DNA from 4 places in the Rossellomorea yichunensis genome. Region 3 is predicted to be linked to each of the others. Evidence: riboswitches for the same ligand, from Rfam matches in the RefSeq annotation. Region 3 holds a riboswitch; each other region holds the start of a gene.
What was found. Region 3 has a riboswitch for cobalamin ahead of RSX31_RS08090 (hypothetical protein). Riboswitches for the same ligand answer to the same signal wherever they lie in the genome.
Positions count from the first base shown of each region.

Region 1: linked by a shared signal. The riboswitch ahead of RSX31_RS01630 (ribonucleoside-diphosphate reductase subunit alpha) and the one ahead of RSX31_RS08090 (hypothetical protein) in region 3 are both predicted to bind cobalamin.
Region 2: linked by a shared signal. The riboswitch ahead of RSX31_RS18700 (acyl-CoA thioesterase) and the one ahead of RSX31_RS08090 (hypothetical protein) in region 3 are both predicted to bind cobalamin.
Region 4: linked by a shared signal. The riboswitch ahead of RSX31_RS05330 (ABC transporter substrate-binding protein) and the one ahead of RSX31_RS08090 (hypothetical protein) in region 3 are both predicted to bind cobalamin.

Region 1 is NZ_JAVYAD010000001.1:312,716-321,049, reverse strand. Features, by position in the region: gene RSX31_RS01645 (DUF3243 domain-containing protein) at 1-330, opposite strand; gene RSX31_RS01640 (aldehyde dehydrogenase family protein) at 503-1,969, shown strand; gene RSX31_RS01635 (ribonucleotide-diphosphate reductase subunit beta) at 2,151-3,188, opposite strand; gene RSX31_RS01630 (ribonucleoside-diphosphate reductase subunit alpha) at 3,208-5,421, opposite strand; cobalamin riboswitch at 5,603-5,783, opposite strand; gene RSX31_RS01625 (SurA N-terminal domain-containing protein) at 6,441-7,217, shown strand; gene RSX31_RS01620 (hypothetical protein) at 7,340-7,516, shown strand; gene gndA (NADP-dependent phosphogluconate dehydrogenase) at 7,565-8,334, opposite strand, start outside.
Region 2 is NZ_JAVYAD010000007.1:72,610-80,943, reverse strand. Features, by position in the region: gene RSX31_RS18710 (S8 family serine peptidase) at 1-3,040, opposite strand, end outside; gene RSX31_RS18705 (helix-turn-helix domain-containing protein) at 3,337-4,587, opposite strand; gene RSX31_RS18700 (acyl-CoA thioesterase) at 4,902-5,375, opposite strand; cobalamin riboswitch at 5,525-5,715, opposite strand; gene RSX31_RS18695 (AraC family transcriptional regulator) at 5,819-6,103, shown strand; gene RSX31_RS18690 (AraC family transcriptional regulator) at 5,991-6,749, shown strand; gene RSX31_RS18685 (DUF1761 domain-containing protein) at 6,763-7,131, shown strand; gene RSX31_RS18680 (flotillin family protein) at 7,310-8,334, shown strand, end outside.
Region 3 is NZ_JAVYAD010000003.1:28,394-36,311, reverse strand. Features, by position in the region: gene RSX31_RS08100 (copper homeostasis protein CutC) at 1-392, opposite strand, end outside; gene RSX31_RS08095 (ABC transporter substrate-binding protein) at 615-1,553, opposite strand; gene RSX31_RS08090 (hypothetical protein) at 1,574-2,095, opposite strand; cobalamin riboswitch at 2,262-2,448, opposite strand; gene RSX31_RS08085 (hypothetical protein) at 2,580-2,912, shown strand; gene RSX31_RS08080 (DUF2584 domain-containing protein) at 2,952-3,194, opposite strand; gene RSX31_RS08075 (alpha/beta hydrolase family protein) at 3,735-4,517, opposite strand; gene RSX31_RS08070 (ABC transporter substrate-binding protein) at 4,736-5,737, shown strand; gene RSX31_RS08065 (ABC transporter ATP-binding protein) at 5,809-6,585, shown strand; gene RSX31_RS08060 (ABC transporter permease) at 6,566-7,366, shown strand; gene ytkD (RNA deprotection pyrophosphohydrolase) at 7,356-7,829, opposite strand.
Region 4 is NZ_JAVYAD010000002.1:175,749-184,082, forward strand. Features, by position in the region: gene RSX31_RS05320 (adenosylcobinamide amidohydrolase) at 1-528, opposite strand, end outside; gene RSX31_RS05325 (FecCD family ABC transporter permease) at 525-1,583, opposite strand; gene RSX31_RS05330 (ABC transporter substrate-binding protein) at 1,546-2,511, opposite strand; cobalamin riboswitch at 2,646-2,844, opposite strand; gene msrA (peptide-methionine (S)-S-oxide reductase MsrA) at 3,068-3,598, shown strand; gene RSX31_RS05340 (hypothetical protein) at 3,656-3,814, shown strand; gene RSX31_RS05345 (phytoene desaturase family protein) at 3,863-5,368, opposite strand; gene RSX31_RS05350 (glycosyltransferase) at 5,568-6,683, shown strand; gene RSX31_RS05355 (glycosyl-4,4'-diaponeurosporenoate acyltransferase CrtO family protein) at 6,680-7,198, shown strand; gene RSX31_RS05360 (MFS transporter) at 7,533-8,334, shown strand, end outside.

The DNA of each region.
Region 1 (8,334 bases), on a different contig from region 3:
TTAGGATTCAGCGTGAACAAGCTTCACTAACATATGGGCAAGCATATGCTGCTCTTCCTTGTTGCCCGCTTTCCATAATTCATGTAATAACTTTTCTTCCCTATTCTTCGGTTCCTCATGAGCCGCAAGATAATCCCCAACCTTCTGGGCTGCCTTTGCCTGCTGCTCTTCATTCATCCCTAACTTATCAGCCAAGGAAACTTTATTACCTAAGTATTGTTTGAAATGATCAAAGTTAGATAATATATCCTCTTTTTTGTCCTGGGACATATTATCTAACGTTTTGTCCACCTTGGACTCCATTTTTTCTTCTGTAGAATGATTTGCCATGTAAAACCTCTCCTCTCATTCAATCTAGTATGTATATTCCCACCACTGGGAGAGTTAAACATATAATTTCATATTATTGGTAATGGGATCTCAAACTCTCTGCTTCTTGTTTAAGTACTTTCTACAGAGTGTAAACAATAGAGTGAACACTGAATAATGAGGAGGACTAATCATGAATACACAATTTGATAAATTATTTATTAATGGAGAATGGGTAAAAGGAAGCAGTGAGAATATGATTCCTAATAAAAACCCATTCAATAATATAGAACTTGGTTCCATTAAAGCTGCCAGTAAAGAGGATCTCGACTCTGCTTATAAATCAGCACAACAAGCTCAAGAAAGCTGGGCGAAGGAACTTCCTCAAGTAAAAAGAGAAGTGATGGAAAAAGCCGTTCGAGTTGTTGAAAACAATCAGGAATTGATCATTGATTGGCTCATTAAAGAGTCTGGCAGCACTTACATGAAAGCGGCAGGCGAAGTGAAGGTCTCCATTAATAGTATGAAGGAAGCGGCAACCTACCCTTACAGGATGGAAGGGAGAATCCTTCCTTCTCAAGTGCCCGGCAAAGAAAACCGTGTCTATAGAGAACCGCTTGGAGTTGTGGGAGTAATCAGTCCCTGGAACTTCCCCTTCCATTTAGCTGTACGATCAATTGCAACGGCTATAGCTACCGGAAACGGTGTCGTTGTTAAACCAGCTACACACACTCCCGTGACAGGAGGTCTATTATTTGCAAGTATCTTTGAAGAAGCCGGACTGCCGAAGGGATTGTTAAATGTAGTCGTCGGAAAGGGATCAGAAATTGGTGATGATATCGTTGCTCACCCGATTCCCAGGTTGATTTCCTTTACCGGTTCGACTGAAGTGGGACGTGGAATAGGGGCACTCGCAGGAAAGAACCTGAAGAAGACTGCTCTTGAGTTAGGCGGAAACAACGTCTTTATCGTACTTGATGATGCAGATCTAGATCAGGCAGTTGAAGCAGCCCTTTTCGGAAAATTTTATCATCAAGGACAAATTTGCATGTCCATTAATCGAATCATGGTTCATAAAGGGATGTACGATAAATTTGTGGAAGCTTTTGTATCTCGTGTAAAAGAACTAAATACAGGAGACCCTTCAGATAAAACGACCCATATCGGACCCTTAATTGATGAAAATCAAGTAGATCGCATTCTGAAGGATATTGAAGACAGCAAGGAACAAGGCGCGGAAGTTGTATTAGGAGGCAAAGCTGATAAAAATTTATTGCACCCTACCGTAATGACTCATGTCACCAACTCAATGCCAATTGCAAAAAATGAAATCTTCGGACCTGTAGCAGCCATCATCCCGTTTGAAGATGACGATGAGGCGATCCGCTTGGCCAATGAACATCCATACGGCCTAAGTGGAGCTGTACACTCTTCCTCCATAGAGAGAGCGACTAATTTGGCCCACCAAGTAAAGACCGGGATGATTCATATTAATGATGAACCTGTGAATGATGAGCCGCATATGCCATTCGGAGGTGAAAAGGATTCTGGCCTTGGCCGCTTCAATGGCGAATGGGCTCTTGAAGAATTCACAACGGTTAAATGGGTCGCCGTTCAACATAAGAGAAGAGATTATGGTCCTTTTATTGAGAAGAAATAAGTCAAAAAGCGAGTCATGATGACTCGCTTTTCTTATGGGTTGATTTTAATGCAGTTGTATAAATTCTGAAAATAAAAACCGCTTTTAAAGAAAAATGCAGCAGCGTAAAATATTACGACGAACTTGCTTATTACGACTAAAGAGATCTGATCTCTGACCAAAAGGACCACAGCCCTCATTTTTACAGCTCATCAAACCCATTAGCATCCGATGTCTTCGTATATTGCCTTGATTTCTGTTCAAAGAAATCGGTCTTTCCTCTATCCACTTCCTGATAGGCGATGATCCATTTTAATGGGTTGGTCCTAAATCCTTCGAATGGTTCTTCAAACCCCAGCTGTTTGGCTCTTTTATTCGCCATGAATTTAATATAATCTTCAAGGTCGCTCATTAACAACCCTTCAACTTGAGATCCGATGATGTCCCTTCCCCACTCTATTTCAAGGATAGCTGCCTGTTTGAAAGCAGCTTGTCCAAAGTCACGGAGCTCATCCGTTTGATAAGCCGGATTCTCATTAAGGACTTCTTTATATATTTTTTCAAACAAGCCGACATGCAGCTGTTCATCCCGATTGATATAATTAATCATCGTCGATGTCGCCACCATCTTTTGATTTCTGGCCAGATTGTAGAAGAAGGCAAAACCGGAGTAAAAGAACAACCCTTCCAGAATGACATCATAGATGATTGACTTTAAAAGATTCTCAATGGTGGGGGATTCTACAAATCCTTTATATCCATTCGTTATAAATTCGTTCCGTTTCTTCAAGATAGGATCGTTCTTCCAGAAATCAAACACTTCATCCTGCTTCTTTTTTGACACGATACTGGATAATACGTAACTGTACGAGTGGTTATGGACGACCTCCTGCTGTGCCAAAATGATCATCAATGCATTGAGGCTGGAATCCGTCAGGTAGTCAGCCACTTTACCGGCGTAATCTGTCTGCACACTATCAAGGAGAGCCAGTAAGCCGATAATTTTCAAAAAGGACTCCTGCTCACTTGATGAAAGAGTAGGAAACTGCTTGATATCCTTTGCCATATTGATCTCAAAAGGCGTCCAGAAATTCCCCAGCATTCTCTTATACTTTGGATATGCCCAAGAGAACCTGACATCATCCCAGTTTAATATATTCGAACTTTGTCCATTTACAATTCCAGTAGATTTATTTGGTGCCTCAGAATCTATTAAGATTCGCTGCTTTAATCCATTCATGTTATCATCTTCCTCCCAGTCAGCTATGGCAGCTTTCACATTCATCGAAATTTGAAACTGATGTCGATCTCACATAGTAAGTCGTTTTCAATCCTGACTTCCATGCATCTAAATGAAGAGACAGCAACTCTATCGCCTTGATATCATTCCGCACATACAAGTTAAAAGATATTCCTTGATCTATATGTCGCTGTCTTTTCTCATTCTGTTTAATACTCCAGTGTTGATCTACGTTATAAGCCGTTTTGTAATACCAGGTCGTCTTTGGTGATAAATCAGGTGCTGTAACAGGAATCTTATAGTCTTTCTTTTCTTCCGAGTACTCTAATCTGAATAAAGGATCAATACTTGCTGTAGAACCGGCTATGATCGAAGTGGATGAATTGGGCGCAACGGCCATTAAATATCCGTTTCTGATTCCTCCTGAAGAGACATCATCCCTGAGTGAATCCCATCTCGGTCCGGAATATCCTTTCTTTGAAAAATACTCTCCAGTCGACCAGTCTGAGCCGCTGTAATATGGATAGGAGCCCTTTTCTTCCGCTAATTCATGACTGGCTTTGATCGTGTAATAAGCAACATCCTCGTACAGTGAATCACAATAATCAACTGCTTCATCGCTCTCCCATTTCAAACCTTTCAATGCAAGGAGATGATGCCATCCAAAGGTTCCTAATCCAACCCCTCTATAGCGCATGTTTGTCAGTTGGGCTTGCAGGACTGGAAGTTTATTAATATCAATGACATTATCAAGCAATCTCACTCCTATGGACACGACCCTTTCAAGCTCATCATCCATGATCGTTTTGGCTAAAGAAACAGATGCCAGATTACAGACGACATAATCCCCGGGAGATTTATAGGTAATGATTTTCCCGTCCTTTATGACCTCTTCTTCCATGACCGTCGCACTCATATTCTGGGAGATTTCCGTACATAAATTACTACAGTAAATCATTCCCTTATGCCCATTGGCATTTAGCCGATTGACAGTATCGCGGTAAAACATGTAGGGCGTTCCCGTTTCGAGCTGGGAAATCATGATCCTCTTGAAAATTTCAATCGCCGGAACCTCTTCCCTGGAAAGGCCGGGACATTCTACACACTCCCAATACTTATCTCTGAACGAACCTTCTCCTTCACGCTCATCAAAGAAATCTTCCAGGGAATATCCCATGACCATCCTCACTTCATGAGGATCAAATAGATACCAATCCCCTCTCTTTTCCACTTGTTCCATGAATAAATCCGGTAAGCTGACTCCAGTGAAAAGATCATGAGTTCGCTGCCTTTCATCACCATTATTTAAGCGTGTATCAAGAAAAGGAAAAATATCCTTATGCCATACATCCAAATAAACAGCTATCGCTCCTTGACGTTGACCTAATTGATCAACGGATACTGCTGTGTTATTTAATTGCTTCATCCATGGAATAACACCTGAACTTACTCCCTTGAAGCCTTTGATATTACTTCCCCTGCTCCGGACCTTCCCCAGATAAATACCGAGACCGCCACCGTTTTTACTTAGTGTGGAAACATCTGTATTACTGTCATAAATACTTCTTAAATCATCGGCTACCGTATCAATAAAGCAGCTGGATAACTGACCATGGCTTTTGCCGGCGTTAGCAAACGTAGGAGTTGCTACCGTCATATACAAATTAGACAGGGCCCAATAAGCTTCTTCAATAAGCGACAGTCGCTTATCACGGGGTTCGTTCATAAAGAGTGTCATGGCGATGATCAGAAATCGTTCCTGAGGTAATTCAAGGATTTCACCATCATGGGATTTAGTTAAATACCGCTCTGATAATGTGACGATCCCTATGTACGTAAACAGATGGTCTTTAGATGAATCCATGATCCTCCCCAAATAGTCAATTTCATCTTTGCTATATGATTCCAATAGTGCTGGCTTATATAGTTTCCTTTCCGTCAATTCTTGTATTAATTCATAAAGGGAACTGTACAACAGGCTTTCTTCCACTCCCCTTGAATAAGCGATCGTACGATAGAGTTTCATTAAATATAATTCTGCTGCCACATACGTCCAATCAGGTTCATGGGCAGAGATACGTTCAACTGCAGTGAGGATCATGAAATGATAAAGCTTTTCTTTGCTCAATTCAGATTGACCCTCTGTATACTTAAAAGTCTTTTCATCGAATTCTTTAAAATGAAGTTGTGGAAAGCGACTGTGGAGATTTGTAAGAACCGCTTTTGCTTCCATTGTGATCCATTGATCTTTTGATACGATTGACATCATCATTCCTCCCAAATTTATACAGTGTGGGAAGGATTCAAAAAAAGCCCATCCTATTAATCGGATGGGCTTTATGTACGAAAGATATATGAATAGACTAAAGGGCCTATTCCAATCCTCGCTTTATCCTCCCAATTCCCGAAGAAGATAACACGTGATAAACAAGGCAGGTCTCCTGACTCGTGCTTCGCCCTACTCTAAGGCCTTCCCATCGTATATGACAGTGGCAGTTCCTTATTTCGTCAGCACTTACAGTTGCGGGGACAGCTCCGGAGTCACACCGGATTCCCTTTTAAGTCCATTCAGACACCCTATTCACAGGTTATAATCAATATATAGTTTAAATAATTTAACAGAACACAAAATGTTGTGTTCTGTATCATCATAAACGATTAAAAACGAATTTACAAGTGAAACTATTCACTTTGTTTAGAAGGTGAAATCTTCTAATAGTATCACTCTATTCCCCTCTTAAAGTCAAGAGATGTAACATGTTGAACGAAAGGAAGGAAAACCCTTCCTTTGAAATATGCTTATAATTATTATTTTTCATGAAAAGACAAGAAGAATATTGAATACTGCCTTCAAAAGGACACTAGTCAGCCGACACCTCCCTAAATGTTAGTTGAAGAAAATGGAGCCACTCTCTATAATTCAAATAGAAGGTTGTTTGACAGTATTCTTTGGTCCCCAATATTTTTTATAGGCTGTTTAAATGGAGGAAAAGATCTCGATTTAAACAGCCTCTTTTTTTAGAAACCAGTTGAAAGTCTTTTTACATTATCATTTCTGTACGGCAGTTGATAGTCGAATGTAACCGTATACATAATAGTGAAAAAGGGACCATATTGGTAATTCACTGTATTTCAACCTCATTACAATCTATACTTTTTGGTTTAAATACTTTCTTTTTACGGGCTTTTCCTTTAAAATGCGCATTAAGTGATTTTTTTGAAATCACACCTTACTTCTGAAAGGAGTCTATTATGAAAAAAATATTTACGACTTTACTATTAGCTTTATTAACGATTGGACTAGCCGCTTGCGGTTCGAACGAGGAGAGCCAAAAACAAGCTGACGATAAAGCGAAAACAGAAGAAAAAAGCGATGGACAGGCTCAGGAAGAGCAAGCGAAGCAAATGGAAGAAATGCAGAAGAAAATGGATGAGCAAAAGATTGAAAAAGACAAGATCGTTGCCATTGTAAACGACGAAAAAATTAAAGGTGAAGATTTCAATAACGTATTGACTCAATCACAAATGCAATATCAACAAATGGGTCAAGACCCAACAAGTAAAGATGCAGCAAAGAAAATCAAGGAACAAACAATTGATAGCCTGGTTGGACAAACACTTCTTATGCAGCAAGCTGATGAAAAAGGATATAAGGCATCAGAAGATGAAATCAATAAACAACTGGAAGAAGTTAAAAAGCAGTACGGCGATGACAAGAAGTTTGAAGACGCAATGAAAAAAGCCGGATTCACGATGGATGAGTTAAGAACTCAAATCGCTGAAAACATCAAATACACAAACTACGTTGAGAAAGAAATCAAAGTAGAACAAGTCTCTGAAGATGAAATGAAGAAATTTTACGATCAGTACGCAAGTCAGCAAGGTCAGGGCGAATCAAAAGAAGCACCAAAATTTGAAGAAGTTAAACCTCAAATCAAGACTCAGTTAGAACAACAGAAAAAACAAGAAAAACTTGTGCAACATGTAGAAGATTTAAAGAAAAATGCTAAAGTTGATATTAAAATCTAAAGCTCCATCAAAGAAAGCCACCTGCAGATAGGTGGCTTTCTTATGTTCTATTCCCCAGATGTTTTTCTCTGCTCACAAAGGGTATGGTATAACAACGAATTATTAAGGGAGGATGATGGAAAATGACGAAGAGGACCAATGACAACCCTGAACAAATCAATAAAGATCATGACGGCATTCTCGATCAGCATGAAAGTGAACAAAATGTGGATCCAATTCCCCTCGATGACTTAAAAAAAGAGCAGCGGGACGAGAAAAATAAGCATCATACGAAAGATGACTCATCAAGCAAAGAATAATAAGGTAATCGAAAGCCCTGTGGGATTCCCACAGGGCTTTCGTTCTTCTTATTTAGATAACCAATCTGTATGGAATGTTCCTTCTTTATCCACACGCTGATACGTATGAGCACCAAAGTAATCACGTTGGGCTTGAAGGAGGTTGGCAGGAAGTGACTCTGAGCGATAGCTGTCATAATACGCTAAAGCACTCGCAAGACCTGGTACAGGGATACCTAACTTAATGGCTGTAGCCACCACTTCTCTCGCTTCCTCCTGATAGTTTTCAACGATTTCCTTGAAATATGGATCCAGTAGTAAATTCGTCAATCCCGGTTCACGATCATAGGCTTTCTTGATTTCTTCCAGGAAGCCTGCACGGATGATGCACCCACCTCTGAAGATCATGGAAATTTCGCCGGGCTTCAGGTTCCAGTTATATTCATCGGAAGCAGATTGGAGCTGGGCGAAACCCTGTGCATATGAGCAAATTTTGCTTAAATATAACGCCTTGCGAATCATTTCGATAAACTCTTCTTTGTTACCGGAGAACTCCTTATTTCTTGGTCCTCTTAAGATTTTACTTGCCTTCACTCTTTCTTCCTTCATGGCAGAGATGAAACGGGCAAATACAGATTCAGTTATGATCGATAATGGTACACCTAACTCCAGTGCAGAAATACTCGTCCATTTCCCTGTTCCTTTCTGCCCTGCTGTATCCAGGATTACGTCAACAAGGGGTTTTCCTGTTTCTTCATCCACCTTTGTGAAAATATCCGCCGTGATTTCAATCAGGTAGCTGTCTAGCTCCCCGGCGTTCCATTCTTTAAATATCTCAT
Region 2 (8,334 bases), on a different contig from region 3:
CATCCACGTTCTCGTTCATTGCAATTTCTTCGACAAACTTACCGCTCTCATCCATATAAAGCGGGGAAGAAGGGAACGGTGAATTCCAATAATAAATCATAAAGTTTTTGGAATGATCTGCGTCGACTCCTGCTGCTTGCATATCTTCAATAAGTGGATCAGTAATTTCAATTTCAAATGGATACGTTTCCTGTCCTGGCTGATATTCAAGGAACGGGGATTCACCATCCAGGGAACTCTTGAATGTAGGACCCTCAATATCGATATAGAAATGCTCTGTTTTTGTTTTTACTTTGCCTTTTGGATCTGTCATCGCATACTTGATTTTATAGTGTCCAGGTTCGGCGATTGTCATTTCATCTGAAACCGGATTTTTCTTATCATCGGTAAATGCATAGTAGCTACCCTGGAATGCTCTTAATAAGTAGTTGTTATCCAGCAGTGCACCCTGCAAATCAATTGTTCCGATTAATCCTAGGTCTTCACCTGTTTCGCCATCCTGTAGGATTACATCCATGCTTTCCATTGGTGAACTCAGGTTGAATTCAACAAGTGCCCATGGATAGCGGAATGGATCATAACCATGCGTATAGTGAGGAGTGGAATAGGTAGGGGATAACAATTCAAGGGTATTAAAACCTTCCTCCGATCTCTTCACACTAAATGGCACACGGTAACTTTCTGTATGATCATTACGGTTCGTAACGATTAGGTATCCCTCGTATATCCCTTTCGCAGCGGTTTTAGGCATTGTCAGGAAGAGATTTGAAGTCTTTTTGCTGCCGCCATTTACCTTAATGGACTTGCCAGAAGTTAGTTTAACTTCATTTTCTTTGAGGCTAAGGGTTCCTTCCTGCACATTTTCTTCAAATGTTATGTCAAAGGTTTTCTTTTCATCGCTATTGTTGGTGAGCTCAAAGCTTTTTTGAACGCGGAGGTGAGCGCCTTCAGACACTACCTGATTACCAAAGCTCAATCCCCCAGTTGGATTATCGATTGCAATCAGTTCTTCGCCGCTAGGTAGCAATGTTTCATCTTTTATTTGGATCTTTGTCTGACTGTGAAGGGCCTGATAAGGATCCACTCTTCCTGCACCAACCTCAAATACGCTGTAATCACCCTTCAAAGGATCAGATGAGTTCATGAGAATGGTTTTAATATCAGCAGGCTCGAGATCCGGATTTTCTCCTAAAAGTAAAGCTGCAACTCCCGCTGTGAAAGGAGAAGCCATTGAGGTTCCTGATAATCTTGAGTAAGCATACTGATAGTCATCGGTGTTTTCAGGATCTATCATAAAAGAAGGGAAAGTCGATAGAACGCTGACACCGGGAGCTACCACTTCAGGTTTCATATCCAAGCTCTTGTTGACGGGACCTCTTGAACTGAAATCGGCTAACTGGTCGCCATCTGTAAAGCTTTCTTCTAAATTCGTAAACGTGAAGCTTGATGTGCCACTGGTGATCGCAGCTTTTAATTCTTCCCCGGCAGCCATTGTCATCGAGAAGGCCGGGATATAGTGGGCTGATTCACCAAGATTATAACCTACATGCCCTTCAGCATTGTTATACATGATCACGGCTTTGGCACCATGTTCCTTAGCAAATTTCACTTTGTCATTCAGTGCGAAATTTCCTCGCTGAACAAAGGCAATCTTTCCTTCAACATTTTTATTCTCATAGTCTTCTTCATAACCAAGGCCGACATCTACCAACTCTAATGATCGATCTTCTAAACTGGCAAAGGAATGTTCGAAACCTCTTGCCATACTCACAATTTCCGCTGACCATCCATCTGATGTTTGACCGGTAAAAGTGGTTTGCGAGACAGGAACATCACTTGCTCCTACTGTTAACGCTAAAGCAGCTGTACCCGGAGAGCCGAGGGTAAAGTCACTTGGTCCTGCATTCCCTGCTGAAACAACTGCCGTCACACCATTTAATACGGCATAGTTAAGGGCGGTACTTGTAGGATAATAAGGATCATTGACACCTGCTCCCAATGATAGGTTGATGACATCCATACCATCTTGAACCGATTTCTCAATTCCTGCAAGGACGTCTTCAGTATAACCACTCCCGTAAGGACCAAGGACACGATATACATATAGGTCTGCATCCGGAGCAACACCTTCTACCGATACTTCACTATCATTCTCGTTTTGTCCTACGATGGTTCCGGATACATGAGTACCATGAGAAGTATAATAGGAATTTCCCGTATAACTGAACTCTGGTTCACTCGTACTCTCCCAATCTTCATACGTGGCTTCCATTGGATCCGCATCATCATCAACAAAGTCATATCCGCCTTTATAGGCCTCTTTTAAATCAGGGTGGTTATAGTCGACACCTGTGTCAATGACGCCAACTTTTATGCCGTCACCTGTTATTCCTTCCTTATGTAATTCATCCACTTTTAAATAAGGAATGCTTTCAACAGATGTTGTGATTTCACGGTCAACATCATTAGGAAGATCCTGTTTGACCGGATCGACAGTATATGCCTGGTTTTTAAATACAGCTTTGACGGCTTTGGAGTTAAGCAGGTGTTCTACTTGATTGGCAGGAAGCGTCATTGCCACACCGTTATATGCTTCTTTATAGGTTTGGGTGATTTTAGGCTCTTTCTTTTTCCCTTTTACAAGACTAGGAGATAGATGTTTCGCAACATCTTCTTTAAATATCTTATGTTCTTTCTCCACCTTTGCTCTGGCGTCTTCTTTCTTTACTGTTTTCCCTTTGACGGCAGCCTCTAGCACAGCTACATGCCCAGGTTTAGATTGGAATTGGACGATAACCGAAATCTCTTCACTGGATGTCAATTCATTTGGTTGAAATCCTTGGAGACCCTCTGTGTTATTTAACTCAAGTTGATGCAGGGCTTGTCTCTGCTTTTCAGTCAAAGAAGATAAGATCGTTTCTGCTTTCCAATCCGCAGCGGTAGCTGTTGGAGAGGAGTAGCTCGATGCAGGGGATAAGAGTAATCCAGTGGATAATGCAATCACAGCTGATTTCTTTGCTATGGAAGATCCATTCATCATTTCTACCTCTTTTCTGTAGTGGTTAGTAAGATAATTCTAAAGATTATTACAATTTTCATTGTAAATTCAATTTGCTCATGTTTGTATGGGGGTTTATTTAGGGACTATTTAACTACTGATTGGAGTTGAACGATTATTTATCTTCTGATTTTGAGAAGTGGGGTGGGAGGAAAGTTGTGAAAAAATGACGTTGGGTTGGGGTTGTAATTGGAACCAAACAACTAGAGTGACTTTACAATCGATCGGCCAAAAAAAAAATGACAAAAGGAAAACTCCTTTTATCATTTGTAGCAGTATTACTCTAGTTCATAATAACTGATTTCATTTGACATCTTATCGGATGCAAGTCTGAATCCTTTCTCTGTTTGCCCAGTTTTCACATAATATAAAAATAGTTGTCTTTCATAATGCTGATACATCAACTGGCTCCCCGTTTTTTTGAAGTGGGGGAGAGCTGTACTTTCAATATATTCATATAGTTCTTTTTCATCCTCATTTATGGTAAGTAAGTAAATCTCAAAGAATACATGACTTGGATCCCGGTGCTGAGTGGCCATATTCAGTCCTTTTGTCGCTAAGTGATTGAGTTCCCGTGAAGATAGTAGATTCCCTTTCATGCAAGCAAGTATATATCCGCTGAGCGTAACTAAATAATTTGATGCCGGCGTTTCGTCATTGATAAGATTTAATGCTTCTTCATAGGATACCTTTGATTCAGAATATCGTTTTCTCCTAAAATATTCGAATCCAAGGTTATTATGTATCTTATGCGCCCGATCGTTTGAATTGACTGATTCACAGACTCTGAGGAGCTTATCGTACTGTTGTTTTGTTTCTTCCATATCAAAGGGTTCCTTGGCATTCAATTGGATTAAAATTAAGGTTTCCGAATCGATGACCCTAAGGATATTCAATGTTTTCTGGAAAAATTGCAAAGCTTTTTGCCCATAATAATAGGCAAAGGTGTTTGAATGAATGGAATGATATGCTAATGCCAAATGGAAATAATATTCGGAGTTGGGATATTCATCGTCAATCTGTTTCAATACATGTATGCAAGTGTTAAATTGTCTTGTTGAATGATAGTAAATCCCTTTGACATGAAGCAATAAATTTTGTTCAAAAGGGGATAGAGAATAGTTTTTATTTTCGAACATGCCCAGGATTTCCTTGGTTTTTCCATGATTGTTCAAAAATAAATAATATCTTGCCAGAAAAAGGTTGTATTGAATGATGAAGTCAGATAAAAACCTTAAAGGTTCCTTTTCAATTTCACCTTTAAGTTGATGGATGTCATTGGTTCGAATCATAATAATCGCATCGTTCCATTCTGATAGTTTAGCCTGTAAGGAATGGTAGCGGGAACGTTCAACATCCATATTGATTCCAAGCTTCCTTGCAAGTAAATCAGTAATTTCACTGGAATACTCTGTGATGCCTCTTTCGATTTTACTAAGATGTGTGGTGGAACAGATACCCTGAGCAAGCTGTTCCTGAGTCAATCCTGAATCTTCACGATGAAATTTAATTAATTTACCTTCGATCATAGTACACCCCGAGTGAACAGTTTATTTATCATTATAGGGAAATATCTTTGTTTGTTCTATAGATGGGGGACAAGACGGAGGTCTGAAGGCAAAAACATCCAAATCCAATGGAATCTGCTTTACTATACTGATTTTCTCTTTTCTGCATCCAGCTCATTCAGGACTTCTATCCTTTCGACAAAACGATAAACTGGATAGATGATTCCTGGAATGGAAGAAAGGATCGCGGGATAATAATCTCCAAAGTTACACTCAGAGCTTAGAAAACTCTGAGTGTTTTTGTTATATTAGTTAGTCAGTGAATCAGGGATTGTTTATAAGATAAGCGCGCGATTCTTTCTATGCTCTTTTCGCAAAGGAGCCGTTTTGAATAGTCTCGTTTCTTCTTCCGTTTGAGGAATGACCTTTGGTACCGGCTTCGGTTTTCCATCTTCATCAACGGCGACCATTGTCAGGAATGATTCCGTCGTCAAGGTTTTGACACTCGTTACGAGATTCGTAGAGTACACCTTTACATACACTTCCATTGATGTTCTGCCGGTGGAAGTGACGTATGCCTCAAGGCTTAGAGCATCGCCGACCGTGGCGGATGATAAGAAGTCGACGGAGTCAATCGATGCCGTGACGACGACTGAACTGGAATGTTTCATGGCGGATAGGGCCGCAATCTCATCAATATAGGATAAAACCTTTCCTCCAAAGATGGTCTGCATATGATTGGTGTCAGGCGGCAATACCAATTTTGTTTGTATGGTTCGTGAACGTTCGACTGAATAGGCTTGTTCCATTTTCTCATCTCCCTGTTTGTATTATGAAACAAAAAAGCATCTCCTTTTGAAAAAGAAGATGCGGCTATTCCAGGCGAACGTTCAGAGTACAACGATTCCTCTTGTGACGTCTCATTAGCGCAACACCCTCCTATCTCCCGTAGGAACTTCTGTGTTCTTCCCATTTGGCAGGTCTCCTGGCTCAGCGTCAACGATTTCGTATTCCTTCCCATTTCAATCCGAAACAGTGGATCCATACGAATTCTCAGCCTTACAGTGGCGGGACCGCGTTGGACTTTCACCAACTTCCCTTTTAAGAAAATGAATTAAAGGTCATCTTCACCAATGAGCAATGATTAAATTGTGAACGCTTTTATTTTATCATAACCCTTAGTGAGTGAGGAGAAGGATTATGGTAAAATTTATAAACAAGTGCTTTTCAAAAAGGTAGTGAGGTCTGAAAAATGCCACAAGACAAAATACAAAGAAACCAAATCGATAAAGTAGTAGAGTATATCGATCAACATCTAAGCGAAGATTTATCCTTAGAACAGTTAGCCAAAGTATCAACCTATTCCCCTTATCACTTTCAGCGGTTGTTTAAAGGGCTGATCGGTGAAACACCGGCAGAAAAGGATGCGCTTGGAAAATGCAGCGCATATGCTCATTTACGAGCCACAGCTTCCTATCACACAAATTGCGTTCATATGTGGTTTTTCATCGTTATCCTATTTCACCTATTCTTTTAATACTTACTTTAAAGCTAACCCCAAAAGCTGGCGGGAAGGTGCCTATTTAGAGCGTTTTCCGCGAGAATATCTAAATAGCAAGATATCTAAACTCTTCAGCGCAAAAGCGAAAGCATCCCAGGGTGAAGAATCCTATAATGAGTTTAAATGGCTGGATTTATCGAAAGTGAAGATCGCTCATTTTCCAGAGTGTTCAACCGTCAATAGATTCCATATCGGGTCATATATCGAAGGTATTCCAGAAGCATGGCAAGATCTATACAGATGGGGAAATGCCAGAAACCTCATAGAGAAGAGTCCTTTGATATTCGGAGTTCCAAAGAGCAACCCTTATATTACCCCACCTGAAAAAAGCAGGTATGAGTGTCGCTTGGCTGTTGAAAATCAAAATGATGCGGAAGGTGAGGAACTCTATCTATTTCGAGGCAGTAAGCATGTGGTTTATGAATTCGATGAACCTGTCGACTACCGTGAAAGAGGGAAGTTAATCGAATGCTATTCTGAACTTTACAGCTATTGGTTGCCGAAAAGCGGATACAGATACCTGGGGAATCCGATTGAACTCGTGGAAATGATCAGTTTAAAAGGAACACTCGATATTGGATGTAGCATTAAAGCGATCGCTTTAGCCATTGAGCCGAATTAATGGAGGAATTGGGATGGAATTAAATGTGAATTTGCTCGCGATATTGGCGGGGGCTGTGGTGTATATGGTATACGGCGGAATTTATTATTCTATTTTACTAGGAAAGAAGGAACAGGATAGTACTGGACCGATTAAATATGCAGTGGCTGTTATTGTTGCATTTATCAGCTCACTTCTTGTTGGGATTTTTGTTCAAGCCACCGGTTCCAATGGAGTAGTCGAAGGAGCTTTGACAGGTGTACTAATTGGAATTCTTATTTCCATTGTCTACTTGAAAAATGCTTTATTTGGTCTTATGACAAAACGGATGTTTCTTATCGCGATAGGAGATCATCTCATCATATTTACCCTGTTAGGGGCCATACACGGATGGTTGTTGTAGATTGTAAGCTCGAACCTTTTAAAGGTTCGAGCTTTTTTTATATAAAATTAGGAGATTCACCTAAATTATTGAAACTTTTCTAACACTCTTCCGTAGATAGTATTGTAGCTAGCACTTTTATTTTAAATTAAATCAGATTTCATGCTGGTTAAACAAAATGTCGAGAGGGGTTGTCAGAATGCTAGGATCATTAAGTATTATCGGATTTTTCATGTTCCTTATTCCTGTTCTAGTTATTGCAGCGATTGCAGGGATTGCCTATTATTTCTGGATGAGATTTCGTTATCGTACAGCGAGATCGAACCAGGCACTGATCATTACCGGACCTAAACTGGGGGATCCTGAGAAGGAAACGAATATTTTCACCGACCAGGAAGGGCGTTCAATGAAAATCATCAGAGGTGGGGGGTACAGATTAAGACGTTTCCAAACATCCACACCTGTTAATCTTACATCCTTCCAATTAAAGCTATCGACACCGAGAGTATACACAAATGGCGGAGTACCGATCGTTGCAGACGCAGTGGCGATGGTGAAGGTGGCCGATACATTAAACGGGATTGCGAACTATGCCGAGCAGTTCCTTGGTAAGGATCAAAAAGAAATTGAAGATGAAATCATCGAGGTACTGGGAAGTAATCTTCGTGCGATCCTTTCAAAAATGACTGTTGAAGACATTAACAGCAACCGTGAAAAATTTAACGCAGACGTATCAGAAATTGCCCAGAAGCAGCTGGATCTCATGGGCTTCAAAATTACGTCACTCGGGTTAACTGACATAAGAGATGCAGACGAAGAAAATGGATACTTAAAAAATCTTGGTCGTCCACGTATCGCCGAGGTTCGCAAGCAAGCTGAAATTGCAGAAGCTAACACCGAGCGTGAAACCCGTATTCACCGGGCCCAAACTGATCAGGAAGCGAAAGAGGAAGAATATAAGCGTCAAATTACCATTGCCCAATCGAAAAAAGAGAAGGACATCAAAGACGCCGCCTTCAAAGAAGAGACAGAGCGGGCAAGAGCAAAGTCCGAGCAGTCCTATGAGTTGGAAAAAGCCAAACTTACCAAGGAAGTGAAAGAAGAAGAGTTAACCCTTCAATTCCTTGAGCGTGAACGTGCCGTTAAGCTTGAAGCAGAAGAATCAAAAGTTCGTAAAACGAAAGCAGATGCCGAATACTACGAAACCACCCGTAAAGCGGAAGC
Region 3 (7,918 bases):
ACTGGATCATGAGACAGGTCGATAGCGCGGTGAAAAGTAATCGATTGACCCTTCGCATTTTGTACGATCTCCTTTAAAGCGTGGGAATCAAGCTTACCTTCATGTGATAATGCGCCAAAAACGATACCCTGGCTTCCCATTTCAACTATAGTTCTAATTTGTTCGGCCATGGTTTGCAATTCATCAGACTGATACGAGAAAGATTTACTATGTAAACGGATCATAATCTGAACAGGAATCGACACAGTCCTTAATACTTTTTCTATCACATGTAAATCAGGAGTTAATCCTCCCTCATGTATGGCAGACACCAATTCAAGACGATCTGCTCCGGATGCTTCTGCAACTTTGGCATCCTCCTCATTCAAGACTATGACTTCCAGTTTGCTCATATTGAATTCTCCTAACGTGATTATGTTAGGTTAACTTTAACACAATGTTGAAGATTGTTGAACTTGTGATGATAAGGATTTCCCCGCAAAAATATGTTGCTATTTAGAAAGAAGACAGTACTAATATGTTTGCTTTACAAAACCTACAAAAAGTAACAATCTATCAGAAAAAGACAATGATTCCTCTTGCAAATCATTGTCTTCCCCATCTCACATTCAATCTTATTCAGAAAACAATTCCGGATACACCGTTTTGGCTGTAAGCTCAACGGCTTCTCCAATACGTGGGCCCGGTCTTGACATAATGTCTGAATCCAAGAAATAGACCTGGCCATTTTTCACTGCTTTTACATCTTTCCAGCTTTCCCGTGACTTGATTTCAGCTGTCGGCTCGTCGACATACCCCACTGTCGTCAAAATCATATTAGGATTACGTTTAATGATTTCTTCTTCTCCTACTTTCACCCAGCCTTTTTGATCTACAAAGATATTCTCGACCCCGGCCGTTTCCAGTATTTCCTGCTGAAATGTTTCTGCTCCAGCTGTATAGATATCAGGAGATGGACTGATTTCAAAATATACTTGTTCTTTTTCCTTTAGCGTGCTTACTTTATCTTTCACATCCGAAATCTGTTGCTTGATGCCGTCTACCAATTCGTTCCCCTTCTTCTCTACTCCCATTACCGTTGCAATTTGTTCAATATCCCCATAAACATCTTCAAAGGTTTGGGCAGATTGAATGACGAATACGTTTAATCCCGCCTCTTCAAGCTGCTTCACTCCGGCATCGTCTCCAGTGGTATAAGCAATGACAACTTCCGGCTTTAGTGCAATGACCTCTTCAGCATTGACCGTCATGGAATCCGACACTCTTTTAATCTCCTTCGCTTCTTCAGGATAGTTGTCGTATTCAGTTGCCCCGATTACCTTATCTCCGGCTCCTATGGCAAAGAGAATCTCTGTGTTACTCGGCTGTAAGGAAATAACGGTTTCCGGCACTTTCTCAAAGCTAATTTCTTCTCCCCTGTCATCGGTCACAGAATAAGACTCCTTTTCAGGCTTGACTTCCTTTGTGGATGTTACTTCTTCCCCATTGCTGCACCCTGCGAAAACAACCAGGATGATTGATAATAGTAAACTATTTAACCATGATTTTTTCATATTTCATCTTCCCCGCTTTTCTATATTTTGTCGCTATACGATTTACTCACAAAAGGAATTTCTTCAATCCCTTCACATTTATTCACATACACAGCCATCACAAACAGGACATTTGCCAGTAAATGAGCGTATTTAAATAAAATATTTTCCACTTTCATCTCAGTACTGACTTTATGTAAGGCACGGACGGACTTTTTCGCTTCACTGCGACAGGTATGAAGCGTACATGCGGCTGTACAGCCTTGCGGAAGGACAAAGGTTTGGATACGATCCTCGACTTCCGACACATAACGATCATACATTTGGCTCAATTTATTCAAGTCCTCTTCCATGATGGCCGTCATTCCCCTCACCGAGCCATTGAGATGGTACGCCATCTCAGCTAAATATAATAAATCGTCGTGCACTTTTGGTAAGTGTTCCGTCATTGATGACGCGAGTCCGATTTTAGTCGACAGTGAATCGGTCCGGATCTCAAAATCTACAGTTGAAACAGACTCTCGCATATAGGGATAACATAAGTAGCGGAAATCATTTGCCATATGTAAGTTCCTCCTTTCTGAATGATGTTTGTGAAACACCTATCGTATCTTCCGGGAGGGTACATAAACACAAAAAAACCACCCAAGAATATTGGCCGGCAGTTGTCATCCATATGAAAATAGAGATGCTAAAAAGCCGCACCATACCCTTAACTTCCGAAGAGTATAATACGATGGAAAAAAGGCAGGTATCCTGGCTCGTGCGTCAGCCTACTCTAAGAACCTTCCCATCTGAATGATCAAATAGTGGTGTTCTTCTTATTTCGTCAGCACTTACAGTTGCGGAAACAGCTTCGGATTCACACCGAATTCCCTTTATGCTAAAGATCAGCACCTAATTTCTGCGTGGGTTTATTCACTTAAGGAACATTATACCACTATATCCATTTCAAAGTTGATGTAGTTTTGAATAAAAAAACAAACATGTTGACGTACAAGCTTGAATATCTTTTGAGTATGTAAAGAAATGATAAGGAGGAAAAACATGAAGCGATTGGTTGTTTTGATATTATGCGTATTCTTATTAAGTGCATGCGGCGACAAAGAACCTGCATCCTATGAATTATGTGGATACGGGGATATGATGGTAGTGAACAAGAAGGAATATGTGAAGGTCTCTGAGGAGAAGAAGCTGGTCCTGGATGAAAAGCTCGGGGCTATTAAAGAAAAGATTGATAGTGAATATCACCCTGTTAATGACTTCACGGCAAATACACTGAAAAAAGGAACACCCATCTATAGCGTGAAGGATCACAGCAACTACCTGATCGCCCAGACAGAGAATAATCGCTATATTTTATATGAGGAAATACAATAAAAGGAGGGCTGTAAGCGAATGTTTACAGCCCTCCTTTATTTAGTTCGTGGAATTCAAGGAAATCAACCGATAAAGGATCGTCGTTTTCTCATCTGTCCACTCCATCTTTTCGATTCTTCCATAACCACTGGGATCACTATGTTTCGTTTTTCTGACATCTATCGGAATATGCATAGGATAAAGACGATATCCACCTTTTTGGAGCTCGAACAGATTCTCTTCTTTCCTTACTTCTTTTCCTTTTGTCACAATCATCGTGTTTAATTCCAAGCCCATGCCCATTTCGCTTGACCTCAATCCTTTTTTTATTTGCCCTATTTTAACATAAGAACTGCCTAGGCTCTGTCAATTAGTATGTGCTGGATGGTGAGGGGAACTGCTTCGCTTGCAGCTAGCGTTCGGCCGAGCCTCCTCAGCTTAGCCGAACGGGGTCTCGGCACGCCCGTACTTCCGCAGGAGTCTACGCAGTTCCCCTCACCATCTTCAAGAGATTTTTCGTGACAGAGCTACAAAGCGTAAAACAATCTAATTAGAAAACAGAATTCTTCTATAAATCATTTACCTCCACCTTAAAGGGGTTGTTTACTAAAAGTTTTTGTTTTTTCTCAAAGAAACATGCTTAGAAAGTTGATTGGAGCGGAAGGAAGCTCGACTCCTGCGGGAATAGCTGGACAGGTGAGACCCCGAAGGCGAAGCCGAGGAGGCTCACCGCCAGCCCCGCGGAAAGCGAGCATCCTGGAACGGAAATCAACTATTACTTTCTTCATTATGATAGCTACAAGCTTTGATCATAAAAGAGCCTTTTATTTAATACACCACTGTCTATTGATTTTTCATCCATGTGCATAGCATGGAGACGATTTGTTGATTCTTTCGTGGTGGAAAATAATGCGTAAACTCTTTGAAGTATCGGGACGAAACAGATTTCTCCAACTCTTTCAGTCTTTTTTCTAATCTATATGCATGCTCAACTGAAACGTTCTGATCCTTTTCACCGTGAATGATCAATACGGGAGCTTCAAGGTTTTCTAATTCGTACAGTGGGGTACGCCATTCGTATCGTTCCGGTACTTTATTGGGACTTCCCCCTATGACTCGTTTCATCATTCTCCTGAGATCCTTACGTTCTTCATATGTTAAGAACATATCCGATACGCCTCCCCATGTAACAACGGATGTGACGTCCCTCTGCTCGATGCCTGTCATTAGCGCCATGACCCCACCACGGGAAAAGCCAAACACATGGATCCGGTTAGGGACCACTCTGTGATAATGTTTAAGCAATTCAACACCCGAAATGGCGTCTTCACGATCATCCCCCGCAAAATCTTCATTTCCCTCTCCTCCAAGGTTACCTCGGTAATAGGGAGCAAAAACAATGAATCCGTGAGAAGCAAATTGAGCGATTCTCGCCGGCCGAACCATGCCGACACCTTTGATCCCACCTCTCAAATAAAGGAACCCATCGTACTTCCCTGTCCCGGCAGGTTCAGCCAATAACCCCTTTACCCGTAAACCAGAGGATAAATAGGTGATTTCATATAGTTCAACACGAGGATTAGGTGAAGGAAACAATGTTTTCTTCACGATCGTTCCGTTTTTCATATTCTCTTCCTTTCAAACCGTGCATTGGGTATTCACACATTTTTTGTACTCTACATAGGATATTTTAGCAAATCTCATCATCAAGATAAGATACAAGACGCTGCCTTTATGACCATCCTACCCTTTTAATATGGAAAGATAAACAAGGCAAAGAGAGATGCACTCATCCCCATTCTATCGATAAACGAGTTTCACAAAGCTTAAAGGAGGAATATTGAATGAAAAAATGGCTTCGTAGCGGCTTTGCCGTGATGCTCATAAGCATGTTGACAATCGGGTTGACAGCATGTGGAGAAAAAGAAGATGTCGTACAGAAAGTTCGGGTAGCAGAAGTGACCCGCTCGATTTTCTATGCTCCTGAATATGTCGCAATCGAAAAAGGATTCTTCAAAGAAGAGGGGCTCGACATTGAACTGACCACTACCTGGGGTGGAGATAAGACAATGACCACCTTGCTATCCGGCGGTGCTGATATCGCCCTGGTCGGTTCAGAAACCTCCATCTACGTCCATGCACAAGGTTCGGATGATCCGGTCATTAACTTTGCTCAATTAACCCAGACCGATGGAACATTTCTTGTTTCCCGTGAAAAAGTAGAGAACTTTGAATGGGATCAGCTAAAGGGCACCACCTTCCTTGGTCAGCGTAAAGGCGGTATGCCGCAAATGGTTGGGGAATTTGTCCTGAAGCAGAATGGCATCGACCCGCAAAGCGATTTAAACCTGATCCAAAACATTGATTTCGCGAATATCGCGAGTGCTTTTGCATCCGGTACAGGAGATTACGTTCAGCTATTCGAACCAACGGCATCCATTTTTGAACAGGAAGGAAAAGGGCATATCGTGGCTTCCTTTGGAACAGAATCCGGTCACGTTCCCTATACAACGTTCATGTCCAAAGACAGCTACATGAAAGAAAACAAAGAAACCGTAGAGAAATTTACGAAAGCTCTGTACAAAGCTCAAGCATGGGTGGAGGAAAACAGTGCAGCAGACATTGCGAAAGTGATCGAGCCCTATTTTGAAGACACAGAGCTTTCATTAATTGAAACGGTTGTTGATCGCTACAAATCACAAGGGTCCTTCGCCACAGATCCAATCCTTGACGAAGAAGAGTGGAACAATCTCCAAAACATCATGGATGAAGCAGGGGAGCTTCCACAGTCCGTTGATCATGAAACGTTAGTGAACACGTCGATCGCTGAAAAAGCAGCAAAGTAGAACGGTCCGGGGCTGACTTCACATGTCAGCCCTTCACTTATAGAAAAAAAGAAAATGGAGGCTTAAATACAGTGAACTTTCTATCTTTAGATTCGATCCATCACACCTACTTTTCACCCAAAACGGCCACCCATGCCCTTTCAGACATAACGCTTGAAGTAAAAGAAGGTGAGTTTGTCTCCTTTATCGGTCCGAGTGGATGCGGGAAAACCACGTTACTCTCCATTATTGCAGGACTTATCCGGCCGACAGAAGGAACGATTCTTTTAAACCAACAACCTATTCGAAAAATGAAAGAGAAACTGGGATACATGCTGCAGCAGGACTATCTGTTTCCATGGAAGACCATCGAAGAAAATATTTTTCTAGGTTTGACCATTATGGGGACCCTTACAGAAGAAAAGAGGAAAGAAGCACGTGCTATGTTGGCTGAAATGGGGTTAGAAGGTGTAGAAACATCTTATCCAAGGGAACTATCGGGAGGAATGCGTCAAAGGGTGGCGCTGATTCGAACTCTCATCACAGAACCTCAATTACTTCTCCTGGATGAACCTTTCTCAGCACTCGATTATCAAACCAAATTGAAGCTAGAGGATCTGGTGTACTCCACATTAAAGTATTTTGGCAAAACCGCTATTCTTGTGACCCATGATATTGGCGAAGCCATCTCCATGAGTGACCGCATCATTCTATTCGGGTCGAAACCAGGATATATCCACAAGATATTCGAGGTCCCGCCACCATTAAAAGAGTTAATGCCCTTTGAAGTGAGGAATCATGAGATATACCCGGGATTTTTCCAAACCATATGGAAGGAGCTTGAAAAACTTGAATCACGAATCGATTAAACAAAAACACCTGGAATACATCCAATCAATTAAGAAAGAACAGCGATGGGTCTGGTTTTATCAAGCGCTTATTTTCTTTGTATTCTTCTCGCTTTGGGAAATCGCGAGCCGAAACAGCTGGATAGATCCCCTCATCTTCAGCTCACCCTCAAAAATATGGAAACTGTTTCTCGTAAAACTGGGAGACGGAAGCCTTCTTGCCAACTTGTCTGTCACACTCGGTGAAACGATCATCGGATTCATTCTCGGCACCTTACTCGGGACGCTATTAGCCGCTTTATTATGGTGGTCACCATTTCTTTCTAAAGTGTTGGACCCCTATCTTGTAATACTGAATGCCATGCCGAAAGTGGCCCTCGGCCCGATATTAATTGTGGGGTTGGGACCCGGCTTCACATCCATCATCGCCATGGGTACCGTCATATCCGTCATCATCACCACGATTGTTGTGTATACTTCCTTCAGGGAAGTGGACCCGAATTATTTGAAGGTAATGCAGACCTTCGGAGCAAGAAGGGGGCAAATGTTCAAAGAAGTCATTCTCCCTGCCTCTTTCCCGACCATCATCTCGACATTGAAAGTCAACGTGGGCTTATCATGGGTCGGGGTAATTGTAGGTGAATTCCTGGTTTCCGCCAAGGGGCTCGGATATATGATCATTTATGGATTCCAAGTCTTTAACTTTACTCTTGTCCTGCTATCCCTGCTTGTCATTGCCGTATTTGCTACCATTATGTATAAGCTGGTTGAACAACTCGAAAAGAAATTAATCAAATCATAAGGTTGAGATCCCTTATTCTTTTGAGAGCCAAGTCCACCACTTCATCTTTCATGATAAAACTAAAGGAAGGATCGTCATGAATGTTGGAGAAATCACCGTTCCAAAGGACGGCTCCATCTGTTTCCAGATAATCTTCCTTGCTTACGATACCCTCAGCTTCAGCGAAGAAAATCGTTTTAATAAATGGTGAGTGATCATATACTTTATATTCCCCTATGCATACTGGATCCTTGATCACTCCCCCTGTCTCTTCATACGTTTCACGTACCGCAGCTTCCTCAAGGGTTTCCCCTTTTTCCCTCTTCCCTCCAGGAAACTCCAGACCTCTTCTTTTATGCCGTGTTAACAACCAATTCTCTTTGTAGCGACATAGCACCAGCACATGGTGTGATTCTTGTTGAAACCTGCCCTTTTCAAAGGATATTTCTACTCTCTTCCCATTTTCGTCGATAAACTGTTCCATCTGATTTCACCTCATCCGTACACACTTTCTTTCATCTAACCATAAATAAAAAGCATTGGTCCACAGATATCTCTTCTGAACCAACACTT
Region 4 (8,334 bases), on a different contig from region 3:
TGACTTCTGATACGAAAGATCGAGATGATTAGTGGGTTCATCAAGCAACAGGACCTGTGGCTCTTGAGCGAGAGCCTGGGCAAGGAATACCCTCTGCCGTTCTCCCCCGGACAACTCATGAAGGAAGCGGTCCTGAAAGGAAGTAATGCCCGTTTGATCCATTACCTTCTCCACGATTTCAGAATCCCGTTCAGTCGTTCCTTTAAAGAAACCTTTTTGGTGAGCATATCTCCCCAGCATAACCGTCTGCCTCACCTCATAGGAAAAGGTTTCTGTCGATATCTGAGGAAGTACCGCTACCTGTGTGGCAAGATCCCTTGAAGAGAAATGATGCAGTTTTTTTCCTTTTAACCTTATGCTTCCATCCATTAATGGAAGCAGACCCGTCATGGCTTTTAACAGCGTCGTCTTTCCACTTCCGTTAGGTCCAAGAATCCCAAAGAATTCTCCTTCATCTATATGAAAATTCATGTCTTCCACGATTATTTTATCGTTATATCCTACTGTAACACCGTCTACATCTATCATGATGAAAGCCCTCTTTTCTTCAGGAGAATATAAGCAAACATCGGGGCACCAATAAGAGCTGTTATCACTCCAATCGGAAGCTCGGTTGGTGCAATGATGGTTCTTGAAATGAGATCAGCCAATACGAGAAAGCCTCCCCCAACAATGATGGACAAAGGAAGTAAGTGTCTATGGTCATGCCCTACGATCCTTCTTAGAAAATGAGGAATTACGAGCCCCACGAATCCAATTGTACCTGAAACGGCGACAGCCGCTCCCGTGAGGATACTTCCAGCAATTAAGATGAGGAGTTTTCTCTTTTGTACGGATATCCCGATATGATGGGCTTGTTCTTCACCAAAGCTCATGCCATTCAGTTCCTTGCCATTGAGGAACAAAACGATCACTCCAATTAAGAAAAAGGGGAATATTATCGTAATGTAATCCCACCCTCTCATGGACACGCTTCCAAGAAGCCAACCGATGATCTGTCTTAATTCCTCTCCCGTCAGGGCAATCATTAAGGATATAAAGGAACCTAAAAAAGAGCTGAAAATTATCCCTGTTAATATGATGGTTTCTACCTTCATGGTTCTTTCAACCTTCTGTGCAAACCATAATACGAGGAACACGGTTATAATCGAACAAAGAATACTGAGAAAGGGAAGCGTAAACTTCCCGATAAACGGAATGCTCCAATTAAAGAACAACGTAATAACAGCACCGACCGATGCTCCTGAAGACACACCCAATGTATATGGATCAGCCAGCGGGTTGCGCAATAGTCCTTGAAAAGAAGCTCCCGCAATTGCCAGGGAGCTGCCAACCAATAATGCCAGTAATACTCTGGGCAATCTTATGGAGTACACGATATTTGCAAACATTGGATCAATTTCTCCCGGTATAGGGAATCCAAACCATTTAGCTCCAACGATGAACAGAATATCCATCGGTGGGACAGAGACGGTTCCGATCGAAATGCCTGTAAAGAGAGCGAAAAGTAAAAACGTTACAGCCAACCCGTATGTTATCCATATTTTATTCTGCAAATAACTCCGGATAGATTGACTTTGCAATTTCCTCTACTCCTTCAACTAATCTCGGACCAGTACGTGTGACCAGATCTGAATGAACATCATGGACATCTTCATTTTTTATAGCAGTTACATCTTTCCAACCTTCTCGGCCCATCACTTGTTCTTTAGGATTTTCACTATAAAAACCATAGGTTGTAATGATGACGTCAGGATTTGAAGCGATGACCGCTTCTTGATTTACTTGGACCCATCCCTTCTGATCACTCATCACATTTTCGGCATTTACTAGTGAAAGCATTTGATCAATAAAAGTATTTTTTCCTGTCGAATATATGTCAGGGGAAGGTGAAACCTCTACATACACTTTTTTCTTTTCAGATACACCACTGACTTTTTCCTTAATGGATTCAAGATCCGCTTTCATCTCAGAAATGACAGACTCAGCTTCATCTTTCTTGCCTACCAATGTGCCGATGTTTTCCATCGTGGTGTACACTTCCTCAAAGCTATTGGCATCACGTACGATATAGACCTTTACCCCTGCACCTCGAAGCTGTTCTAACCCTTCTTCCGCCGACACAGCAGTGGACTCATGAGCAAGAACCAAATCCGGATTCAGACCGATAATCTTCTCAACGTTAAATTCCATTCCACCTATTTTTTCTTTCTCCGCCGCTTCTTTTGGATAATTATCAAAATCTGAAACACCTACGATTTCCTTATTCAATCCTAACTCGAATAAGATTTCTGTATTGCTCGGAATCAATGAAACAATATGCTTAGGTTGCTCATCCAGCGTGACTTTATTATTCAGGGCATCGTTTACTGACAAAGGAAAAGCAGATTGCCCCTGGCTGACTTCCCCGCTATCTTTATTCTTTTCAACATTTTCATTGTCAGTACCGCAAGCTGAAAGGAGTCCTAGAGATACTATTAGTACGAGAATGATTTTGAATGTGTGTTTCATACGTTTTCCTCCTGTAGATGAACTTATTCCCAGACAAAAAAACATCTCCAGTGGGACTAGAGATGCTGTGTAAAATGCATAAAAGGCTTTAAACCGTTAAATATGCACATTACACCTTTCTATCCGCGTAGATTTGGTGCGAAAGAAATCAGGCAGGTCTCCTGGCTCATGGTCATTGTTTGCTGCACCTTCCCATACCCATTGGTACAGTGGCATTCATACAGCTCACTTCCATTTACAGTGGCGGGACCGCGTTGGAATTACACCAACTTCCCTATTATGAAGCTAAAAAGTTTGCTACCGAAACTTCCGCTTCACCTAATCTCATATCGTATGTAATTATTCCGTTCAACAGAATTATACACAAGATTCTATGGATAGTGAATGAAATTTGATAAACTTTGCTGAAAATAGCAGGAATACTTCTTTTCGAATCTTTTCCCGATGCAACCTTTCGAGCTAATAGATTGTCCCCTCCATTCATTCGTGATAAAATCTTTTTCAAGCAATCGCTTTACTGCTTTAGAGGAGCACATATGGTACAGGAGGTTCAGCAATGAATGAAAAAAAAGAAATCGCTACTTTTGCAGGTGGTTGTTTTTGGTGCATGGTAAAGCCATTTGATGAATTACCGGGAATAATTGATGTCGTGTCAGGTTATTCAGGGGGCCACCTTGAAAACCCAACATATCAAGATATAAAAGAAGGAAATAGTGGACATTACGAAGCTGTTCAAATCACATTTAATCCTGATTTGTTCTCTTATGAAAGATTATTAGAGCTATACTGGCCTCAGATTGATCCAACGGATGATGGGGGACAATTCCATGACCGCGGCAATCAGTACCGGACAGCTATTTTTTATCATAATGAACACCAAAAACAATTAGCTGAAAACACAAAGAACGAAATAGTAGACAGTGGACGATTCAAGAAGCCTATCGTCACAAACATCCTTCCTGCTTCCACTTTCTATCCGGCAGAAGAATACCATCAAAAATTCTACAAGAAAAATCCAGATGAATATAAACAAGACCGGGCAAAATCAGGTCGCGATCAATTTATAGATAATCATTGGAAGAACTAAATAGTGGGATGAAAAAAGCTCCTTTCGCCAAACTAATGGCAGGAAGGAGTTTTTTGTATGAAGAAAAACGAGAAAAATACAGAAGATAAAGAGCAGGTTATCGGGTTTGAAGGCCCAGGGAAAGTCGTCAATTTCTTTGACCCCTATCCTGATGAAGATGAAGAGAATGTAAATAACTCGGATACGGTAGATAATCATTCTTCAGAAAAGCAGTAAAAACATAAAAGGTGAAGATTATTTAAATTTAACCTTCACCTTTTCATATTAACCAATGAATCGATTCACTTTCACTTGCTCATTAAGGATGAGTTCCGCTGTCAGTTGTCCTGAAAGTGAGACCATCGGCACACCTCCGCCTGGATGGGTTGAACCTCCCACGAAGTACATATTAGAGAGCACTCTGCTCTTATTCGGAATCTTGAAGCCTCCATTAAGCTTTCGGTCTGTGACAGTCCCATAGATAGAACCACCATTCGCCCCATAAAGGGTTTGAAGGTCGTTAGGAGTGAAGGTATATTCGTATTCAATATGATCCCTTAGATTGGTTACGCCCATTTTCTCCAGCTTTTCCAGTACTTGGAGTCGATAAGATTCTTTGTATTGAGTCCAATCCTCACCCTCTTTTAAAGGTGGCACATGTGTCAACACAAACAGGTTTTCTTTTCCTTCAGGAGCCTGTGTGGGATCCGATTTTGACGAGATACCAATATAAATCGTCGGATCATCAGCCAGCTTTTTCTCATCGAAGATTTGCCTGAATTCTTTTTTAGGATCCTTACTGAAAAAGAAGTTATGGTGAGCAAGATGATCATATTTACGGTCTACCCCAAGCAGCAGAACCAAACCTGAAACCGTAGGGGCATACTTGCTTAGTTCCTCGACTTCCTTAGGTGACTCATGATAATCAGCCAAAAGGGATTTGTAGCAAGGGATCGCCTCTAAATTCGATACCACGATGTCCGCCATCAACTCTTCTCCTATTTTCGTACGTATTCCTTCAGCACGGCTGCCAGTGGTAAGAATATCCTCAACTTCACAATTTAAGCGAATCTCTACCTCGAGTTCCTCCAACACCTTTGCCATTGCCTCTGCAATTTTATACATTCCGCCTTTTACGTAATGGACTCCCAGCGCCAACTGAACATGTGTAAGCTGTGACATGATGGCTGGTGCATGGTAAGGTGACGAACCGACGTACATGATCAGGAAATTAAACAGCTGCTGCAAATGCTTGTCTTTAATGAATTTACGATTCGCAGCATCCATGGATTTCATCGGATCCATTTGCAGTAATTCCTTGACCGGATGCATCGTGCGTAGGTCCTGCAAGCCATTGATGCTCTTTTTATAGAAGCTTTTCATTGTGAGCTCATACATTTTTCCACAGTAGCTTAAATAGTTAAAGAAATTATTCGCATCCTCCGTGGATGTCTTTTTCATTTCTTCTAACATTGTTGGAAGGTCCGAAGATACATCCAGGACCTTTCCGTCTTCAAAAAATGTCCTCCAGCCCGGTTCCACTCTGATAATATCCACATAATCATTCAGATCACGGCTTGCATGAGCAAAAACTTTTTCCAGAACCCACGGCATCGTAAGGATCGATGGGCCTGTATCGAAAGAAAAGCCTTTTCCTACTCTTTTGTTTAATTTTCCGCCAAGTCTTTCCCCTTTTTCAACAATGGTCACGTTAAATCCTTCTGATGCAAGACGGATCGCTGTTGACATACCTCCTAATCCGCCACCTACTACTATCACTTTCTTCTTCATCTCATTTCCTCCTTACGAGAAAGATCGTTGTCTGCTGAATCGCTTATTCAGCTTTCCATTGTGCCCATTTTGATTGACTTCAAACAAATTTGACATGAATTTACACACACAAAACAACCAATCCATTTGAAAAAAGGTATCACCTTTAACCAAAATGGTTAAAATGTCGATAAAAACCAAAAGATCAGAAGGTGAAAAAATGTATATTTGGTTAGGGTCTATTATTCTTACCGTTTTCCTTTTTACTAGAATCCCTACAGTCAAAAAGTCCATTCATGTAAGGAATAGTTTTCTCGTAAAAAAATGCTCCATCATCATTCCTGCCAGAAATGAAGAACTGACAATTGGAAATCTATTATCGAGTATTCAGAAGCAATTTATTCAGCCGTTTGAAGTGATCGTGGTAAATGATGGATCGAAGGATCGTACGAAGGCGATAGCTGAAGAGTTCGGTGCAACAGTGGTGGATACTCCCCCTCTTCCAAATGGATGGAACGGAAAATCTTGGGCTTGTTGGAATGGTGCGGAAGCATCCAAGGGAGAATTCTTACTGTTTGTGGACTCAGATACATGGTTCGAGCAAGCAGGACTTCTAAGAATTTGCGAGACTTATCAACAACAGCAATGTCAAGGAGTTCTGAGCATTCATCCCTTTCATAAGATGAATAGTGGATTTGAGACTTTATCCATGATGTTTCATTTAATCGTATTCGCCTCAACGAGTGTCACTCATCTCCTATCCGGGCTGGTCAGACCTTCGGGTGGGTTTGGTCAGTGCTTCCTGTGTACAAGAGATGTATATCAGCGAATTGGTGGGCACGAAGCAATCAAAGGAGATATGGTGGAGCATTTTGCTTTAAGTCAACGTGCAAAAAAATGTGGAGAATTAGTAGTAGCAGCGAGCGGAAGCAATGCCATATCCATGAGAATGTATGGGAACGGATTGAGTGAGTTATTCTACGGGTGGTCGAAGAGTTTCGCTTCCGGGGCAAAATCGACAAACATCATCCTCTTGGTACTATCTTCTTTGTGGATTACCTCACTCGCTTCTTTTGTCATTCATTCGCCGGTAATGGTATGGACAGATCCATATATTTATATGATTCAATACTTTTCTTTAAGTATTTACTTGTATCTCATTCTTAGCAGGATTGGAAATTTCACCATTATTGAGACGCTTTTATTTCCAGTCCATATTCTATTCTTCGTGATGACATTCTCCCACTCGGTGTTTACAACATTTTTGACGAAAAACACAAAGTGGAAGGATCGATACATTTATTTAGAGAAAGGAAAGGATGAAAAGATGAAATGATCATCCTTGTAAATATTTTTGCTTGGGTAAGTATTCATTTCGTTATTTCCTTTTTGACATCCAGATTGACCAACAAACAACTCCAAAGGTTGTCCCCCCTCTTTCATCCTCTTGAAATGGAAGCCGGGGGTGGAATATTTGAGTTTTTGAAGATTAAAAAATGGAAGGAATATATACCTGATGCAGGGAGATGGTTTCGTGGTGGGGTAAATAAAAATGAAATCGGCCTCACTTCTCATCAGGGTCGGATCACCTTCCTATACGAATTGACTCGTGCCGAATTATCCCACTGGCTGCAAATGATACCGGCACCTTTCTTTTTCATTCTAAATAATGGAGTCGAGTCCTGGATCATGTTCCTATACGGAATTTCATTTAACCTGCCCCTTATTCTCGTGCAGCGCTACAATCGAATGAGGATCGTTAAGATAATTGCTCAATATTCTCCGTCAAAATCTCGCCCATCAAGGAATCTAAGACCACACATCTCTAACCATTTTACAAATAGTGAATAAATTTTTAAAAATTAGACCATTTTAATGATAAGAACCGAGGAAGTCCTCCACTTCAATAGCCATACATCACCCGATTTGCTCGGTTCCCTCTTCTTTTTCTCCCCATGTTCCAAATAACCCCTATATGTAGATATTTGTCGAACAATTAAGTCTCTTCTTTTTCCCATCATTATGCTAAACTAATTGCATCAATTATGAGGAGGAAATAACATGCAAAAAACGTTCAAAACACTTTCAACATTTCAAGGAGGAGTGAACGTTTAAGTTCCTTATACATGAAACGACGCTCCTTCTTCCGGGACAATAGTACATTATTAGGAAGTAGGAGACATATATGGACAAACGAACCATTGCATCCCATAATATCCGGGTGCTATTTTGGATTTCTTTTTTTGGTACGATCAGTTTTCTTCAACCAGTCTTGACTTTATTCTATTTTGAAAGAGGATTAACTTCTTCTCAAATTTTGATTCTACTCATGTTTTGGAGTGGAGCTGTACTAATTGGAGAAGTTCCAACCGGAATGTTTGCTGACCGGTTTGGGGCAAAATATTCATTCTTGTGTGGTTCTGTGCTTAAAATCATTAGTATTGTGCTCCTTTTATTTGCCTACGATCCTTGGATGTTTTTCTTATATAGCTTTATAAATGGGTTTAGCGTGACTTTTTTTTCGGGGGCTGATGAGGCACTAATTTATGACTCGCTCAAAGAATCCAATGAAGAAAATCGCATGGATCATGCAATGGGCAAAATTCAATCTGCTACATTTGTCAGTATGCTGATTGCGGTTATATTCGGCTCTTATTTAGCTAAAGATTTAGCTGACAGCCAATTCAATCTACTTATTATCTTAGGATTGGCATTCCATTTAATAGAAGTATTCTTCGTCCTCAAAATTAAGCAGCCCACTATGGACTCCTTCAAAAGAGAGAATCCTTTTTCTCAAATTAAAAGTGGTCTGCGCGTGATTCGTCAAGCACCAGAGCTTTTGCTGATGTTTCTAAACGTAACGTTGGTCTTCATTCCTGCAGGAGCTGTTTATCAATACTTCGATCAGCCCTTGATGAAGGAGGCAGGATTGCCTGTTTATTTAATTGGCGTTTTTTATGCCATTTCGGCAGTCATGGGTTATTTTG